3 regions of the Micromonospora sp. CMU55-4 genome follow, and region 2 is predicted to be linked to each of the others. Evidence: riboswitches for the same ligand, from Rfam matches in the RefSeq annotation. Region 2 holds a riboswitch; each other region holds the start of a gene.

Region 1 (5,659 bases), on a different contig from region 2:
GCGCCGCCACCAGCCCGAGTTCGTGCTGCACTTCTCCGCGCCGCCCGGCTCCGAGTACCAGGTCACCATGTGGCTGCCGTACCTGGAACGGATCGGCCGCCCGTTCATGGTGGTGCTGCGCGAGCCGGAGCTCCTGCCGGCCGTCGCCGCCGCCACCCGCGCCCCGGTGGTCCTCTGCCCCACCCTGAAGGCGCTCGACGAGGCGCTGGTGCCCAGCCTGCGCGTCGCCTTCTACGTCAACCACGGCGCGAAGAACGCCCACCTGATCCGGTTCAACCAGCTCACCCACGTGCAGCTGCACCACGGCGACAGCGACAAGGCCCCGAGCGCCAACCCGGTCTCGGCCATCTTCGACAAGATCTTCGTGGCCGGGCAGGCCGCGATCGACAGGTACGCCCGCGCCGGCGTGGAGATCCCCGCCGACAAGTTCGTCGTGGTCGGCCGGCCCCAGGTCGAAGCCATCGAGGTACGCCGGGAGCCGGTCGCCGCGTCGGCGCACCCGACGGTCCTCTACACCCCGACGTGGACCGGGCACCACGCCGACGCCAACTACTGCTCGCTGCCGGTGGCCGAGACGCTGATCCGCCGGCTGATCGACCGCGGGGCGGCGGTGATCCTGCGCGCCCACCCGTACACCGACAAGAACCCGGCCTCGGCCCGCCAGCTCGCCCGGCTCACCGAGCTGCTCGCCGCCGACCGGGCCAAGACCGGCCGCCCGCACCTGTTCGGCGCCGCCGCGGCCCGCGAGCTGACGCTCACCGAGTGCGTCAACCGCGCCGACGCGCTGGTCTCCGACGTCTCCGGCGTCATCTCCGACTGGCTCTACTCCGGCAAGCCGTACGCGGTCACCGACACCGGCGCCGACGGCGAACACTTCGTCGAGCGGTTCCCGCTCGCGGCGTCCGGCTACGTGCTGCGGCGCGACATGTCCAACGTGGACCAGGTGATCACCGACCTGCTCGACGCCGACCCGAAGGCCGCGCAGCGCTGGGCGGCGCGCACCCGCTACCTGGGCGACTTCCCCGCCGACGCCTACGCCGAGGCGTTCCTCGCCGCCGCCCGCCGCGAGCTGGAGGCCGACTGGGCGGTCCCGGCGCAGCGCGCCGTCGTGTAGGCCCCGCTCTACAGGTACGCGTCGAGCAGGGCGAGCACGGCGGCCGGGTCCTCGACGTGCGCGTTGTGGCCCAGGCCGGGCAGGGTGGCCACCGGCACGCCCAGCTCCTTGAGCTGCGCGTCGCTCACCATCGGGTCCTGCTCGCCGCGGGCCAGCAGCACCGGCACGCCGGTCGCGGCCAGCAGGGCGGGCAGCCGAGGCTCGCCGACCGCGAACGCGGCCGGGTCCATCGCCAGCCGCCAGCGGCCGTCGACCCGCCGCAGCCCCGCCTCCACCACCGGGTGGTCCGGGGCGAACAGCCCGGCCAGCCCCGAGACGCGCAGGTAGCGGCGGGCCGCCTCGTCCCGGGTGGCGAACCAGGTGACCGGCCGGGCGGCCAGTTCGCTCGCCTTCGCCAGCTCGGCCGGGGACCAGACCGCCTTGATGCCGAGCCCCACCACCGCGTCCACCGGAAGAGCCCGCTGCCGGGCCGCGAGCGCCAGCGCCACCACCCCGCCGAGCGAGTGCCCGAGCAGCACCAGCCGGTCGTGCGGGCCCAGCCGGAGCGGACCGAGCCCGTCCGCGACGCGCTGGGCCAGGGCGTCGAACGAGTAGCCGTCGAGCGGCGGCGACCAGCCGTGGCCGGCCAGGTCGGGGGCGAGCCAGCGCCCGGGCCAGCGGCGCTCCAGCAGCGGCGCCCAGGGCAGCCACACCTCGCCGGTGGCGCCCATGCCGTGCAGGAGAATCAGGTGCCGGTTCCCCGTCGCATCGCCCATTGGCGCAGTCTGCCACCGCCCGCCCCGGACACGCGAGACCGAACCCGCCCCGCCCAAACCGCCCGCCCTCGCCCTCGCCGCCGATCTTGGAGTTGTGGTGCCTCCCATAGCGGGGTGAGCCGGGCATACCAGGCGCCACAAGTCCAAGATCGGCGCGCCGAGAGGGCGGCGGGCGAGGGGCGGGCGGGGACGGGGAAGGCCGGCGCCCCGGGACGGGGTGCCGGCCTTCGCAGGGTGCGGGGCGGTCAGGCGGAGTAGCCGCGGCTGGCGATCCAGTGCGCCAGGTCGATCGTGGTGAGCCAGTACGACGGCAGCGACGGGTCGGCCGAGTCGGCGATCCGGACGGTCCGGCCGTCGTCCTTGTAGCCGATCACCGCGACGTAGTGGCCGCCGGGGAACGAGTGCCAGCCGCCGTTGGTGTCGGTGGCGGTGCCGGCGACGTTCGCGACGACCCCCCGGCCGTTGCTGATCGCCTCGACCACGTCGGCCTGGAGCCGGTCCATCTGGGCCGGGCTGGCCGAGCCGGGAATCATCCGGGTCCGGTACGGGTTGCCCTTGACCTGCTGGTTGAGCACGCGCGTGGTGTCCTCGGCCGAGTTGGTGCCCATCTCGGTGGTGCCGAGCGGGCCGGCGAGTGCGTCCTGGCTGCGCTCGATGCCGGTGGCGCTGAGCGCGTTGCGCACGGCGGCCGGGCCGCAGTAGTAGTAGTTGATCTGCGCCTGGTAGTCGTAGTCCAGCGTCTTGCTCGACGGCGGCTTCGGCGCGGCCTTGGTGACGTCCGGGTCCGCCGCGGCCTTCTTCGCCGACGGGGAGGCGCTGGGCGACTTGCTGGGCTCGGCGCTCGGCGACGCCGGCGGGACGACGATGCGCGCCTCGCCGCGGCTGGCGGGCTCGCCGAGCCGTGCGCCGAGTTCGGCGACCGAGGCGGTGTTCTCCTGCCGGACCGGGGCGTCCTCACCCGCGGCGAGGGCGGTGCCGGCGCCGGCGGCCAGCACGAGCGCCGCGGCCGATCCGGCGATGATCTGGTACGGGCGTTCGGTGGCGATCCGCCGCAGCTGACGCTTCAGGTGGTGCTTCACGAAATCCTCCACGGGGGGCGTGATCGGCACACGCCGGCCCGGCACGTGGAGGGGTTCACACGTGCTGGCAGGCCGGATGGGCCGGGGAACGGGTACGCCCGCGATGCCGGGCGCCCAGGGGCGGTTTGCCGGTCGCGTCAGGCGAGCGCGGGTACCGCGGAGCCGTGGAGGCGGGGGGACGATCGAGGGGTGGGCACGAGGATGGGACTCCTTCCGTGGCCGCCGACCGGGTTAGCTGACGGATTCGGGCGGGAAGTACGCCCTACCGCGGCAGTGGCCGCGGATTCACCCCGATGGTGCTCATGGTTCCCCGGTTCGTGATGACACGATTAGGCGGGTCGGCGCGGCGTCGCCTTCTGCGATCGGTTACCGCACCGGACGCGCCGACACTACCGGCGGGTACTGCCCCTGCCAAGCGCTCCCACCTGCGTAAACATGATCCCCGGTAACGGATTTCGGAACAGCCGGTTACTCACTTCACTCAATGGGACAAGCGGTGGTGACGGCGCCCGGGAGGCGAAAAGGGGACAGACGGCGAGCGCCTGACCGGCAATGGCGCGGCTCATTGGCCTGTTCTGCGCTCCACGCCCGTTTCGGCGCCGGGGGTGAGCCGGCTCACCACATTCCGGGTAACAATTCGGTCGCCTCAGCCGACCCGGGCCGGACGCCAGCGGGCGTTGCGGACGGACGCGCCGACCGGCAGGGGGATCGTCGCCACGCCGCGGGACACCGGGGCGGGCCGCACCGCCAGGGTGGCCGCGTACGCCTCGGCGGCGAGCGTACGGGCGGCCTCGGCGGCCAGTTCGGCGTCCCGCCACGCCTGCCGCTCCCGCTCGGCGGCGCTCTCCCAGCCGGCCCGGCGCCGGTCCCGTACGGCCCGGGCCAGCACGATCTCCTGCTCGGCCGGGTGCCGGCGCGGGTCCCACCCGTTGCGGCGCGCCAGCACGTCGGCGAGTTGCCGGGCGGACAGGTCGCCGCGCCAGTGCGCCGTCATGGCGGCGTGGTGCAGCCAGCGCTCCCGGGCCGCGTACTCCGCCGGGGTGCGCGGGGTGCGCGGGGCGGCCAGCGGGGCGGCCCCGGCCAGCCGGCGGGCGGCGCTGTCCGCCTCGTCGTACGCGGTCCAGGCGCGTTCCGCCTCGTCCTGCGCGGCCAGCCACCGTTCCCGGCGGCGACGGGCCGTCTGGGCGGCCCCGGCGGCGGCCACCGCCACCTCCTCGGCGTACCGGACGAGGTCGTCGCGGCGCGCGGCGTCCTGGTCCACCGGATCGGCGGCAGCCTCGGCGACGTCGTCGCGCTCGGGCCGGGCCACCAGCGCGGCGAGCAGGCCGAACGTGAGCAGCATCAGGAAGGACCAGATGGCGGCGGCCTCGGGGACCGCGGTGAGGAAGTGGTAGAGAGCGGTCTGCGACATGGTCGGCACCTCACGGGAAGAACCTGGCGGGAGACTCCGCACGGCCGGTCGGGGCGCGGCGCGAGGGCGCCGGGCCGGCGAGGGGCGGGTGCGGGATGACGTTCGGTGGGTGCGGTGACGGGCGCGGCCCGTGGGCGGATCAGCGGGCGGGCGGGGCCCGCAGGCCGACCGGCGCGGTGATCCGGCCGGCCGGGACCGGCTGCGGGTCGTTCGGGAGCGTGTCGGTGGCCCGTGCGGCGGGCGCGGGTGCGCCGTCGGGACGGGCCTGCCGCTCGGCGGCGCGGTCGGATTCCGGTCGCGGGGCGGCCGGCGTGCTCACGTACGCCGGGCCGGCTGGCGCGGCGGCGGCGGCCGGCAGCGTGGCCGCGCCGAACGAACAGGCGACGACCACGGCGAGACTGGCGAGCATCCGGGCGGTCCAGCGCGCCACCCACCACACGGGGCAGGTGAGCGCGATCGGAAGCACGGGTACAAATTACCGCCGAACCCCCACTGACGCACCGCCGCACGGCGTGTCGCGGACCGACCGGCCGGCGTGTGCGCGTGTCAGTCCGGGCGACGCCGCCCGGCGTACTCGATGTCCTCGGCCGGACCGGAGACGGACCGCGCGCCGCCGTCGGCGGCCGCGCCCTCGGCGGGCCCGCGCGGAGCCGGCACGGCCGGTGCGCGCGACGCCGCGCGGGACCGGCGGGTCGGGCCGAGCAGGCGCATCATCGGCACCTCCACCCAGCGGTGCAGCGCGGCGGCCAGCGCGAGCGTGAGCACCAGGAAGCCCAGCACCGCGAGCGGCCCCCGCCAGCCGGGCAGGCCGGTCCCCCAGTCCCCGGTCAGCCGCAGCACGGTGACCATGACCAGCACGTGCACCAGGTAGAAGGCGAACGAGACCTCACCGAGCCAGATCATCGGCCGGGACCGCCAGGGGGTGGGCCGGCCGCGCACGTCGGCGTCCGCCGCCGCGGCGATGATCAGCAGGTACGCCACGGCGAGCAGCGCCGCCCAGAACTCGGCCGGGATCCACAGCGCGGCGACCACCCAGGTGGTGACGAACAGGCCGGTGGCGACCGCGAGGTTCGGTCCGCGCCAGCGGTGGCGGCGCATCAGCTCGGCGGCGGCCACCCCCATCCAGAACTCCAGCGACCGGGTCACCGGGAAGATCTGGGTGAACCACCACCGCTGCTCCTCCGGCACGAGCTGCTGGCCCGGCCACAGCGCCAGGATGAGCAGCGGCGCCGCGACCAGCACGGTCCGCAGCACCCCGGTACGGGCCCGGCGCAGCCACGGCACCACCAGCGGCAGGCAC
Region 2 (5,659 bases):
AGCGTGAGCACGGCGGAGACCCAGAGCCGGGTACGCGCGACGCGCAGCTCGTCCGCCGGCTCCCCGGCCGCTGCGGCCGCCTGCTCGGGCGGGGGCGGCACCACGGCGGTGTAGCCGGTCTTCTCGACGGTGGCGATCAGGTCGGCCGGCGCGATGTCGTCGGCGTACCGGACGGTGGCCTTCTCGGTGGCGTAGTTCACTGTCGCCTCGACGCCGTCCATCCGGTTGAGCTTCTTCTCGATCCGGGCGGCACAGGACGCACAGGTCATCCCGCCGATCGCCAGTTCGATCAGGTTCGGCGCGGTGGGCAGCGTCTTTCCCGTGGCAGTCATCGCGGCACCTCCGGCGCTCAACTGTGCCCGTGCCCCGGCGTGCCGTGTCCGGCGTCCGGGGTCGGTGCGGTGGTGGATACCGGCGCGGTCGGGTCGCCGGCCAGGACGGTGAATTCGGCGGTGTGCACCGCGTCGCCGTGCCGGAAGTCCAGGTAGAGACGGTACGCCCCGGCCGAGGGCACCTCGGCGGCGAACGTGATCGCCGGACCGGCGGGGGTGCGCCCGTCGCCGGGTGTGCCCTCCGGGTGCACGTGCAGGTACGCCAGGTCGCCCTGCCGCAGCGCCACCAGGTGCCCGTACGCGCCGAGGTAGGGCTGAAGGTCGGTGACCGGTCTCCCGTCGCGGCTGACGGAGAGCGTGAGCCGGCTGGTCCGGCCCGGCTCCGGCGTGCCGGTCAGCGTGACTGTGTAGCCGTCGACGGTGGTGCTGGTCACCGGCGCCGGCAGCGGCCGGGCGGCCAGCTCGCCGGGGACCGTGACGTCCAGGCCGAGGGTCAACGGCTCGCCGCCTTCGGGCGTGAAGTCGGCGAACGCCCGCCACACCCCGGGGCCGTCGAGCGGGGAGGCGACCCGCCAGGTGCCGTCGCCGGCCATCTCCGGGTGGACGTGCCGGAAGCCGGACAGGTCCCGGCGCGCGACGATCAGGTGCATGCGCTTGTCGTGGGCCACCTCGAAGCGGGTGACCGGCGTGCCGTCCGGGCCGGTGATCCGGAAGGCGAACTGCCCGGCCGGCGCGGTGGCGGGCTGGAGCGTGTAGCCGCCTTCGGAGACGAGCAGCCCGCCGGGCAGGTGCGCGTCGGCGCCGTTCTCGTCACCGTGACCGGTGTCGCCGGTCCCGTGGTCGCTGCCGCTGTCGTCGTGGCGGGTCTCGGCGGCCGGGGCGACGGGATCGGCCAGGTTGCCGATCCCGTACGCCGCGCCGAAGACCGCCACGAGGCCGAGCGCGAAGCCGCTGAGCTTCGTCGCCGTGTTCATGGTTTCTCCTCGGTTCTGCGGGTCCCGTGGACCCGTCACGCACCGACGAGGTCGTAGCCGGCCTCGTCGACCGCCGCGCGGACGGTGTCCGTGTCCAGCGGGTTCTGACTGGTGACGGTGACCCGGCCGGTGGCCAGGTCGACCTGGACGCCGGTGACGCCCGGAAGCGCGCTCAGCTCGGTGCTCACCGAGTTGACGCAGTGGCCGCAGGTCATACCGCTCACCTGGTAGGTGCTCTCCATGTCGCCCTCCGATCTCATACCCCCTGGGGGTACAGCCGGAACGTTAGCATACCCCCGAGGGGTACGCTATCCTCGTTCTCATGACCGCTCCGTCCAGCCCGACCCGGGGCTACACCGCCAGCAAGGACCAGCTCCTCGCCCGGCTCCGCCGGATCGAGGGTCAGGTCCGTGGCATCGAGAAGATGGTCGAGGACGACCGTTACTGCATCGACGTGCTGACCCAGATCTCGGCCATCCAGGCGGCGCTGGACAAGGTCGGCCTCGGCCTGCTCGACGGGCACGCGCGGCACTGCATGCACGAGGGCGCCGCCGAGGGCCGGGCCGACGAGATGGCGACCGAGATGATGGCCGCCGTCGGCCGCCTGATGAAGCGCGGCTGAACGGGACCTCCGCCCCTCCGAGCAGGGCACATCGACCCGCGCCGACGCGCCCGTGCGGCCGTACCGTCGAAGTGGCGGGCAGGCCGGCCCCGGCGGACCCGCAGTGACGGACGGAGGGCGGCCCGATGATGTGGCAGAGCCCGATGATGGGCTGGATGTGGATCTGGTCCCTGGCGGTGCTGGCGGTGCTGGCAGGGCTCCTCTGGCTGGCCGTGCGGTGGACCGGCCCGCAGCGGTCCGGGCCGACGGCGGCCCGGCGCATCCTCGACGAGCGGTACGCCCGCGGCGAGATCGACGAGGACGAGTACCGGCGACGCCGGGCCGGACTGGCCTGACCCGCGCGGGGCGCGCGTCACCGGTCACGGTGTCCGGGAGCACCCAGCCGGGCTGCCTACCATGTCGGGGCGACGACCCGGACGTGGTCGACACGTCCGCGCCGGCCCGGTGACCAGACCGGTCCGGCGGACCAGGCGTCGCCGCGACCGTTGGGAGAGACGCCTTGGGTGCCGACCACACCCGCCCCGCACCGCCCACGCCACCGGGCGTACGGCGGCTGCTCGTCGCCGTGGTGGTGCCGCTGTTCGCGCTCACCGTGATCGCCGCGCTGGTGCTCTGGCCCCGGCAGGACCGGGAGCCGGTCGGCGGCGCGGACGTCCCCCGCTACCACGGCACCGTGACCCGGGTGGTCACCGAACCCTGCCCGCCGACGCCGGAGGCCCCGGAGGGCGCGGGCGGCCCCTGCGGCACCGCGACCGTCGCCGCCGAGCAGGGCCCGGACGCGGGACGGCAGGTCGAGACGCCGCTCCCGGCCGGACCGGGCGCGCCCCGGGTCGAGGTCGGCGACAAGATCGTCCTGGTCGAGCTGATCGACCCGGCCGACCCTTCGATGAAGTCCTACAACATCGCCGAGCACCAGCGCGGCACACCGCTGATCTGGCTGCTGGTGCTCTTCGCCGCCGCGATCGTGGCGTTCGGCCGCTGGCGCGGGCTCGCCGCGCTCGGCGGCCTGGCGGCCAGCTTCGCCATCCTGCTCGGCTTCGTGCTGCCCGGCATCGGTGGCGGCCAGCCGCCGCTGCTGGTGGCGATCGTGGGCGCCGCGTTGATCATGTTCGTGGTGCTCTACCTGACGCACGGGATCACCGCGCAGACGTCGGTGGCGGTGCTCGGCACGCTCGGCAGCCTCGTGATCACCGGCGTGCTCGGCCTGCTCGCCACGTCCGCCACCCACCTGACCGGCTTCGGCAGCGAGGACGCCACCACCCTGTCCATGTTCCAGGGCGACGTGGACCTGCACGGACTGCTGCTGGCGGGCATCATCATCGGCTCGCTGGGCGTGCTGGACGACGTCACCGTCACCCAGGCGGCCACCGTCACCGAACTCGCGCACGCCAACCCGGGGCTGTCCCGGCGGCAGCTCTACCGGGCGGCGACCCGCGTCGGCCGGGCCCACATCGCGTCCACCGTCAACACCATCGTGCTGGCGTACGCGGGCGCGTCGCTGCCGCTGCTGCTCCTGCTGGTCGCCGACTCCCGCCCGGTGAGCCAGATCCTCACCAGCGAGTTCCTCGCCCAGGAGATCGTCCGCAGCGCGGTGGCCACGCTCGGCCTGATCGCCGCCGTACCGCTGACGACCGCACTGGCCGCGATCGTGACCACCGCCGGACGGCGCGCGCCCGGTCCGGAGCCGGCGTCGCCCGTACCCCCGCCGCCCCGTCCGCCGGCCGGACGCGACGACGCGCTGGAGGCGCTCGGCGGCGGAAAGAGTACGGAGGCGACATGGTGACACTCCGCACGGTGACCATCGATTTCAAACGCGACGCTGGTCACGGTGCGCCACGGCGAAATCTCGCTATTGGTCGGCTTCCGGACGTAGATCCGCAGGAGTGCTGTCGGGTAACCTCGCTGCCGGTCACCGCCGAAGGCGCGCACCGGCGCCAGCGGTGCCGCCGCCCAATCGCCTGCGGGCGAGCCGGGGAACCAGGTACATGGGGTGAATCCGCGCGAGCGGTAGGGGCCACTTCCGTCCCGAACCCGTCAGCTAACCCGGTCGGCGGCCGACGGAAGGGAACACTGTGACGCCACCCCTGCGCCGCTGGCTGACACCCCTGGTGGCCGTGCTGGCCTCGCTGGCAGTGCTGGCCGGGCCGAACTCGGCGACGGCGGCCCCCGCCGCGGCGGCCCCGAAGCCGTCCGGGCACGAGGAGGACGGCGAACCACCGCTCATCACCGAGGCGATCGACAGCGCCAACCGGAACTTCCTCCAGGCGAAGGCGAAGCTGGCCAAGTCGCAGGACCGCCAGCGGCGGCTGGCCGCCGAGGTACAGGCGGCACAGGCCGAACTCGAGGCGCTCAGCCCGCAGGTCAACCAGCTCGCCGCCCAGTCCTACCGGACCGGCCGGATGGGCGCGATGGCGATGCTGCTGGAGAGCAACTCGCCCGACTCGTTCGTCCGCCGCGTCAACGCCCTGGACGAGCTGAACCTCCTCAACGCGCAGCGCCTGGCCGCCATCAACGCGGTCAAGAACCGCGCCGAGACGGCCAAGATCGCGCTCGACGCCGAGGTGCGCGAGCAGGAGAAGCAGAAGAACGCGATGGAGCGCGAGAAGGTGCAGGCCGAACGCGCCCTCAAGCTCGTCGGCGGCCTCGGCTTCACCGGCGGCCTGGTCGACGCCACCTCACCGGTCGCCAAGATCGGCCCCGGCCGCACCGCCGACGGCGGCTGGAAGGCCGAGTCGTGCAGCGAGAACGACCCGACCACCTCGGGCTGCATCACGCCGCGGACGCTGCACGCCTACAAGGAGGTCCGGCGCGCCGGCTACACGCGCTTCGTGGGCTGTTACCGGCCGGGCGGGCCGTGGGAGCACCCCAAGGGCAAGGCGTGCGACTGGTCGCTGCAGAACAGCGGCTTCTCACCCTGGCACAACAACGACACCCGCAAGTACGGCAACGACGTGGCCGCCTTCCTCATCCGCAACGCCGACCGGCTGGGCATCTACTACGTGATCTGGAACCGGCAGATCTGGTTCCCGGCCACCGGCTGGAGGTCGTACAGCGGGCCGTCGAACCACACCGACCACGTCCACATGTCGATGCTCTGACCTGGACGCAGCAAGAAGGGGCCGCCCCCGTGGGCGGCCCCTTCGTCGTCCGGCGCTCCGGTCAGCCGGCCAGCGCCGCGTCCGCGTCCGCCGGCGACGAGGGAGCGGGCAGTGACGCCGGGACCTGCGCCACTGTCCGCACCTCGCCGCCGGAGAGCCGGTACGACATCCCCGCCACCGTGCACCGGCCCGCCGCGACCCGCTCGGCCAGCACGGAGGACCGGGCCAGCAGCGTCTCCACGGTCTGCGCGATGTGGACGTCGATGATGCCGTCGAGGTCGTCGATGCCCTGCCGGGCGGCGCGCAGCAGGCTGGGCGAGACCGCGTCCACCACCGCTCCCAGGTGCCCGGCCGGAGCGGCGCCGGTCCGGACCCCCTCCCGGGCGGCCTGGACCGCGCCGCAGGAGTCGTGCCCGAGCACCACCACGAGCGGCGTGCCGAGCACGGTGACCGCGTACTCGACGCTGCCGAGCACCTCGGGCCCGGCGGTGTGCCCGGCGGTACGCACCACGAAGAGGTCACCGAGACCTCGATCGAAGATGATCTCCGCGGCGAGCCGCGAGTCGGAGCAGCCGACGATCACCGCGAAGGGGTGCTGGCCGTCGGCCACCGCCGCCCGGTGCCCGGCGTCCT
Region 3 (5,659 bases), on a different contig from region 2:
CGCCGGTGACCAGGGCGGTGCTTCCAGCGATCTTCATGTCTCGCTCCGAGGGGTGGGAAAGGAAGGTGGGTCAGGCGGACAGCAGGCCCGGCCCGGGCAGGACGGCCAGCTCGCCGGGCGGTACGTCGTGTCCGGCGTCGCAGCGCAGCCGGGCGTGCACGGCCGCGCCGCACTCGTCGTGGGTCAGCCGGACGGCCGGGCCGGCCTCGTCGGCGGCGTACGTGTCGCCCCACTGCCGCAGCGCGACCAGCACCGGGATCAGGTCGCTGCCCTTGGCGGTGAGCACGTACTCGTCGCGGGTGCGCTGCCCGGGCTCGCGGTAGGGGCGCCGGTCGAGCAGCCCGTCGGCGACGAGCTGCTTGAGGCGTGCGGCGGCGACGGGCTCGCTGACGCCGACCCGCCGCGCGAAGTCGTCGAAGCGGCGGGTGCCGAACGACGCCTCGCGCAGCAGGAGCAGCGTGGTGCGGTTGCCGACCACCTCCAGCGCCCGGGCGATCGAGCAGTTGGCGGTGGACCAGGAGTCACGCTGCGCAAGGAGGTCCGTCATGGCTTCGACGGTACCCCCTGACTTAGGAAATCAAAAGTCAGCTACCTCACAGCTGGCCGGGGAAGAAGCCGTGCCGGGCCAGCGGCTCGACGATCTGGTGCTCCTCGTACGACAGGTGCGACAGCAGCGTGTCGGTGAGCAGGTCCACCGCCTCCTGGAGCTGCGTGAAGTCGCCGGGCCGGTGGACCAGTTCCACGAGCGCCCGGTCGACGCCCTCCACCACCCCGTGGATCACCACGTGTTCCTCCTCGAGGCGGTCGAGCACGGCCGCCAGCCCGGCCTCGGAGCGGCGCAGGTGCGGGAAGATCGAGGCGTCCTCCAGCCCGTGGTGCTGGGTGACCATGGTGCAGTAGGCCGCGCAGTACGCCCCGAGCGTCCAGTTGTTCTGCCGCATGGTCATCTCGTTGAGCGCCGCCCGCGCCCGGCCCGGCGAGACGGCGCCCCGCTTGACCTGTTCCAGCAGGTCGCGCACCTGGGCCAGCTCCTGGCGCAGGTGGTCGTGCACGTCCACCAGGTGCTGCCCGGCGGCCTGCCCCCGGGGTGGGTAGACCTGGCCGGCCGGAGGCGGCGGGGCGGTCGGCCGGGTCGACTCGTCCCAGGGGCGGCGCGCGCTCAGACGTACCCCCGGGTCCGGGGTGGGGGTGACCGCCAGCGTGGCCGCGCCGCCGGTGGCGGCCGTGTCGTCGGCGACCGCGCGGGCCCCGCTGCCGGGTGCGGTGCGCTCGGCGGCGACGAGTTCGCGGACCGCCGGCGCGACCTCCTGGGCGAAGATCTGGATCGCGCGCGGCTCGTCGCTGCCGAGGATGAACGTGGTGATGCCGTGCTCCAGCGTGAGCCCGGCCAGCTCCTCCACCCACTGCTCCGGCGGCCCGGCCAGGAAGCCGGCCGACGAGCGCGCGAACGTGCCGGTCACGTTGAGCATGCGGCGGATCTCGGCCGGGTCGCGCCCGGCGGCCTGCGCGCCCTCGTCCACGAGCGCGTTCAGGGCGGGCAGCTCGTCGGGGCCCTTGGGCAGGTAGGACAGGGAGGGCAGCCAGCCGTCCGCGGCGCGGCCGACCAGGCGCAGCATGCGCGGCTTGTACGCGCCGACCCAGATGCCCACCCGATGCGCGGGCGCCGGACCGCGCTTGGCGCCGACCACCCGGTAGTGCTCGCCGTCGACGCGGATCATGCCGCGGCGGTCGGTGTCCCAGACCTCGCGGATCACCCGGATCGCCTCGTCCAGGGCCTCGACCGCCGCGCCGGGGGACAGGCGCCGCCCGCCCGTCGCCTCGATCGCGTCCCAGAACGCACCCGCGCCGAGTCCCATCTCGACCCGGCCGCCGGTGAGCAGGTCCAGGCTGGCCACGCTGCGGGCCAGCACCACCGGCTGGCGCAGCGGCAGGTTGAGCACGTTGCCGGCCAGGCGGATGCGCTCGGTGACGGCGGCCACGTAGGACATCAGCGTCCAGGTGTCCAGGAACCCCGGCTGGTACGGGTGGTCCTGGAACGTGACCAGGTCCAGCCCGACCTGTTCGCAGAGCGTGGCCAGCGCCACCACCTGGTCGGGCTGCCCGGCGGCGGGCGTGATGAAGCCGCCGAAGGTGAGCTCGTGTCCGTGATCGGTCATCCGTCCCGCCCCTCCCGTGATCTTGCTCGGCCCTGCCACGGTAGCTCCACAGGTGGTAGCCCGGCCGGGTGAACACCATCACAAGAAGTGGACGATCGTCGCAAACCGTCCTTAGCGTCGGTTTCGTTCGCATTCGCGGGCACCGCGGGCCGGAAACGCCAAATCCCGCCGCCGGCCCCGGTAACCGAACCTCGTGCGGGAGCGGGGGAACCACACGTTCCACGGTGCATCGTCACCTCGGGGTGAAGCCGCCACCGGCGGCCGGGCTCCTCGGCCCGAACCCGACAGCTCACCTCGTCGGCGTGGAGGAATCCACATGGCAACTGCATACTCGGCCCGAAGCCGCCGTACCGCTCTCGGAGCGGTCCTGGCCGGCGCCGCCGTCGGCGCCGCGAGCCTGTTCGGCCCGGCCACACCGGCCAGCGCGGGCGTCAACTGGGACGCGGTCGCGCGCTGCGAGTCCGGCGGCAACTGGAAGATCAACACCGGCAACGGCTACTACGGCGGGCTCCAGTTCTCCCGCGCCACCTGGAACGGCTACGGCGGCCAGAAGTACGCCGCCCGCGCCGACCTGGCCAGCCGGTCCGAGCAGATCGCCGTCGCGGAGAAGGTGTTGCGCGGCCAGGGCATCGGCGCGTGGCCGGTCTGCGGCAAGAAGGGCGGCTCGGCGAACGCCGCGGCGACCCGGTCCGAGCGGGCGGCCCCGAAGAAGGCCACCTCGAAGAAGTCCGCCCCGAAGCGGGCCGCCACGCGCAAGGCCGCGCCGGAGCGGGCCGCGACGACGTCAGCGCCGCAGCCGTCGGCCGGGACGTACGTGGTCCGGCGCCGGGACACGCTGTCGGAGATCGCCGTGGCGCAGCGCGTCGACGGTGGCTGGCGCGCCCTGCACGAGCGCAACCGGGCAGTGGTCGGCGACGACCCCGGCCTGATCTTCCCCGGTCAGCGGCTGCGTCTGCGCTGATCTGGTCCGGACGCCCGGCCGGTTCGACCCGGCCGGGCGTCCGGCCGCCCGCGACACGCCGCGCCGCCGGTGTCCGGCCTGCTCGCGGCGCCGGACGCCACCCGTGACGGCCGCTGACCGCGATTCGTCGGAGCCGGTTGCTAGGGTCACGATGATCGGCTCAGACGTGAAGAAAGCGCGGAAATGACCAACGATCCGTTCTCGGCGGCCGCGAGCATCGACGAACTGCTGACCCGCACGCAGCAGGCGCTCACCGCGATGCGCTCCCGGGCCTCGGAGCACGCCGACGGCGAGCCGGGCGACCTGCTGCGCGCCGAGGGCACCGCAGCCGACGGCCGGGTCCGCGCGGTCGCCGTTCAGGGTGGCCGGCTGGATTCCGTGACGATCGACCCGGACTTGGCCGGCGAGCCCCTCGACGTCCTCTGCGGACATGTCACCGCCGCCGCCAACGCCGCGCTGTCCGAGCTGGACGCCCGGGTCAGCGCGTCGGCGCGGGCCGACGCCGACGCGCTCGCCGCCCGGCTCGGCAGCATGGGTGACCAGGCCGAGCTGTTCGGTCGCGCGATGCACGAGGCGGCCGCGCGGATCCACCGCGACCGCGGCACGGCGTCCCAGGCCGGGCGTCCGGCCTGACCCGACCGCACACGGCCCGGCACGACGCGGCGCCGCCCCGGCACGCGGCGGCGGCCACGCGCGACGCGGCACCGCCCGGCACGACGATGCGGCCGGCCGCCGGGAGGACGACGACCGGCCGCGCTACGCCACGGTCAGCTCAGGGTGACCGCGGTGTCGTCGACGACGAAGGACGTCTGCAGTGAGCTGTCCTCCACGCCGCTGAACGAGATGGTCGCCGTGGTGCCTGCGAGCGACGAGATGTCGAAGGACCGCTGCACGTAGCCGGTGGCCTTGTTCAGGTTGGAGTAGGTGGCCAGCGTGGTGCTGCCGGCCTTGACGGTGAGCTTGTCGTACGCGGTGCCGGTGGTCGTCTCCGCGCTGTCGATGTGCAGCCAGAAGCTGAACGTCGCGCGGCATCCGGCCGGGATCGTCACCGACTGACTGAGCGTGTCGGTGTGCGACGAGCCGTACCCGTCCAGCCACGCCTTGTACGAGCCGCCGTGCGCGGCCTGGCCGCTGTCGGTGGTGATGACGCCGGACGAGGCGGTCCAGCTCACGTTGCCCGACTCGAAGCCGGGGTTGGCGAGCTTGTTGCCGGAGCAGCCGCCCGACGGCGGGGTGGTGGTGGCGGTCGGCGTGGGCGTCGGGGTGCCGCCGGCGCAGGTCGGCTCACCCGACTGGGCCGGCACGCTGACCGCCGCCCAGGCCGCCTTGACCGCGTTGAACTCGGTGCAGCTGCTCGGGTAGAGGTTCTTCGCCGCCTGCAACGTCCAGACGCGGTACTTCAGGTAGGACGAGGACGACGTCTTCAGCAGCATGGCGTTGTACATGATCTTGATGGCCTTCTGGATGCCCAGGCCGCTCACGCTGCTGCTGTTGCAGGTCGAGCTGGACGGCTGCCCGTTGGTCGGGCTGCTGCCGTTGGCCAGCAGGTAGAACCAGTGGTTGCCGGGCCCGGCCGCGGCGTGCACCTCGGTCGACGGGATGCTGCTCGAGTAGCAGTTCGGGTCGCCGAGCGCCGACGGGTTGTACATGTTGCGGATCGGGCCGGAGCCGACCAGGTTGATCTTTTCGCCGACCAGGAAGTCCGGCGCGTCGTAGCTGGACGGCTCGTTGGCGAACCACTCGGTGGCCGCGCCGAACGTGTCCGCCACGAACTCCTGCGTGCCGCCGCCGGAGATGCCGCCGGGGGTGTTGTCGTCGATGCCGTGGCCGATCTCGTGCGCCACCACGTCCAGCGAGCCGATCCACTGGCCGGCGGTGTTCTTGCCGATCTGCACCTGGCTGCCGTCGTAGTAGGCGTTCTGGTCGTTGAGGCCCACCCGGATCGGCCAGTAGCCGCCGTTGCCGTTGGCGCCGTTGCGGCCCAGCCACTGGGCGAGCATCTTGTGCTCGGTCTGCGCGGAGAACAGCGCGTCCACGCAGCCGGTCTCCTTGTTCGTGGCGGTGCCGTTGCCCCACACGTCGTCGGAGCCGCTGAACGTGGTGTTGTTCGCCGCGTCCTGGCAGCTCAGGTTCGTGACGGTCGGGTCCTTCATGGTGTACGTGGAGCCCGACTGGGTGGTGTTGAGCGTGAGCGGGCTGGGCCCGTTCCAGGCGCCGGTGCCGGTGCCGCGTACCACGTGCTCCTGCTTGCGCAGGACCGCGCCGGTACGGGCGTCGACGTCGACGGTGAGCCGGCTCGGGCCGTCCGCGCTGGTGCCACGTACCGTGGTCTCCCAGGCGAGCGCCGGTGCGGCGCCGAGCGTGTAGACGACGAGCGTGGTGCCCTCGACGGCGCTGACGGTCTTGAGCTGGGCGCGCGCCGTGGCCGCGGCGGCGGCCTGGGTCAGCGCGGGCGTGGTGGCGAGGGCGCCGATCGGCCGCTGCTGGGCGACCGAGGCGTACTTGAGGTTGCCGGCGGAGTCGGTGGCCAGCACGAAGTCGC

The links. Region 2 has a riboswitch for cyclic di-AMP ahead of HA073_RS04555 (hypothetical protein). Riboswitches for the same ligand answer to the same signal wherever they lie in the genome.
Region 1: linked by a shared signal. The riboswitch ahead of HA073_RS12335 (C39 family peptidase) and the one ahead of HA073_RS04555 (hypothetical protein) in region 2 are both predicted to bind cyclic di-AMP.
Region 3: linked by a shared signal. The riboswitch ahead of HA073_RS27775 (transglycosylase family protein) and the one ahead of HA073_RS04555 (hypothetical protein) in region 2 are both predicted to bind cyclic di-AMP.

Annotation. Positions count from the first base shown of each region.
Region 1 covers NZ_JAAOLH010000005.1:317,183-322,841, forward strand. The annotation lists gene HA073_RS12325 (CDP-glycerol glycerophosphotransferase family protein) at 1-1,114, shown strand, start outside; gene HA073_RS12330 (alpha/beta fold hydrolase) at 1,123-1,869, opposite strand; gene HA073_RS12335 (C39 family peptidase) at 2,115-2,948, opposite strand; cyclic di-AMP (ydaO/yuaA leader) riboswitch at 3,154-3,294, opposite strand; gene HA073_RS12340 (hypothetical protein) at 3,595-4,359, opposite strand; gene HA073_RS12345 (hypothetical protein) at 4,499-4,825, opposite strand; gene HA073_RS12350 (acyltransferase) at 4,906-5,659, opposite strand, start outside.
Region 2 covers NZ_JAAOLH010000002.1:281,455-287,113, reverse strand. The annotation lists gene HA073_RS04585 (cation-translocating P-type ATPase) at 1-332, opposite strand, end outside; gene HA073_RS04580 (hypothetical protein) at 350-1,306, opposite strand; gene HA073_RS04575 (heavy-metal-associated domain-containing protein) at 1,342-1,548, opposite strand; gene HA073_RS04570 (metal-sensitive transcriptional regulator) at 1,629-1,928, shown strand; gene HA073_RS04565 (SHOCT domain-containing protein) at 2,054-2,263, shown strand; gene HA073_RS04560 (YibE/F family protein) at 2,428-3,711, shown strand; cyclic di-AMP (ydaO/yuaA leader) riboswitch at 3,866-3,997, shown strand; gene HA073_RS04555 (hypothetical protein) at 4,001-5,026, shown strand; gene HA073_RS04550 (carbonic anhydrase) at 5,088-5,659, opposite strand, start outside.
Region 3 covers NZ_JAAOLH010000021.1:81,375-87,033, reverse strand. The annotation lists gene HA073_RS27790 (SDR family oxidoreductase) at 1-37, opposite strand, end outside; gene HA073_RS27785 (helix-turn-helix domain-containing protein) at 71-547, opposite strand; gene HA073_RS27780 (LLM class flavin-dependent oxidoreductase) at 594-2,156, opposite strand; cyclic di-AMP (ydaO/yuaA leader) riboswitch at 2,329-2,474, shown strand; gene HA073_RS27775 (transglycosylase family protein) at 2,473-3,117, shown strand; gene HA073_RS27770 (YbaB/EbfC family nucleoid-associated protein) at 3,301-3,750, shown strand; gene HA073_RS27765 (M4 family metallopeptidase) at 3,885-5,659, opposite strand, start outside.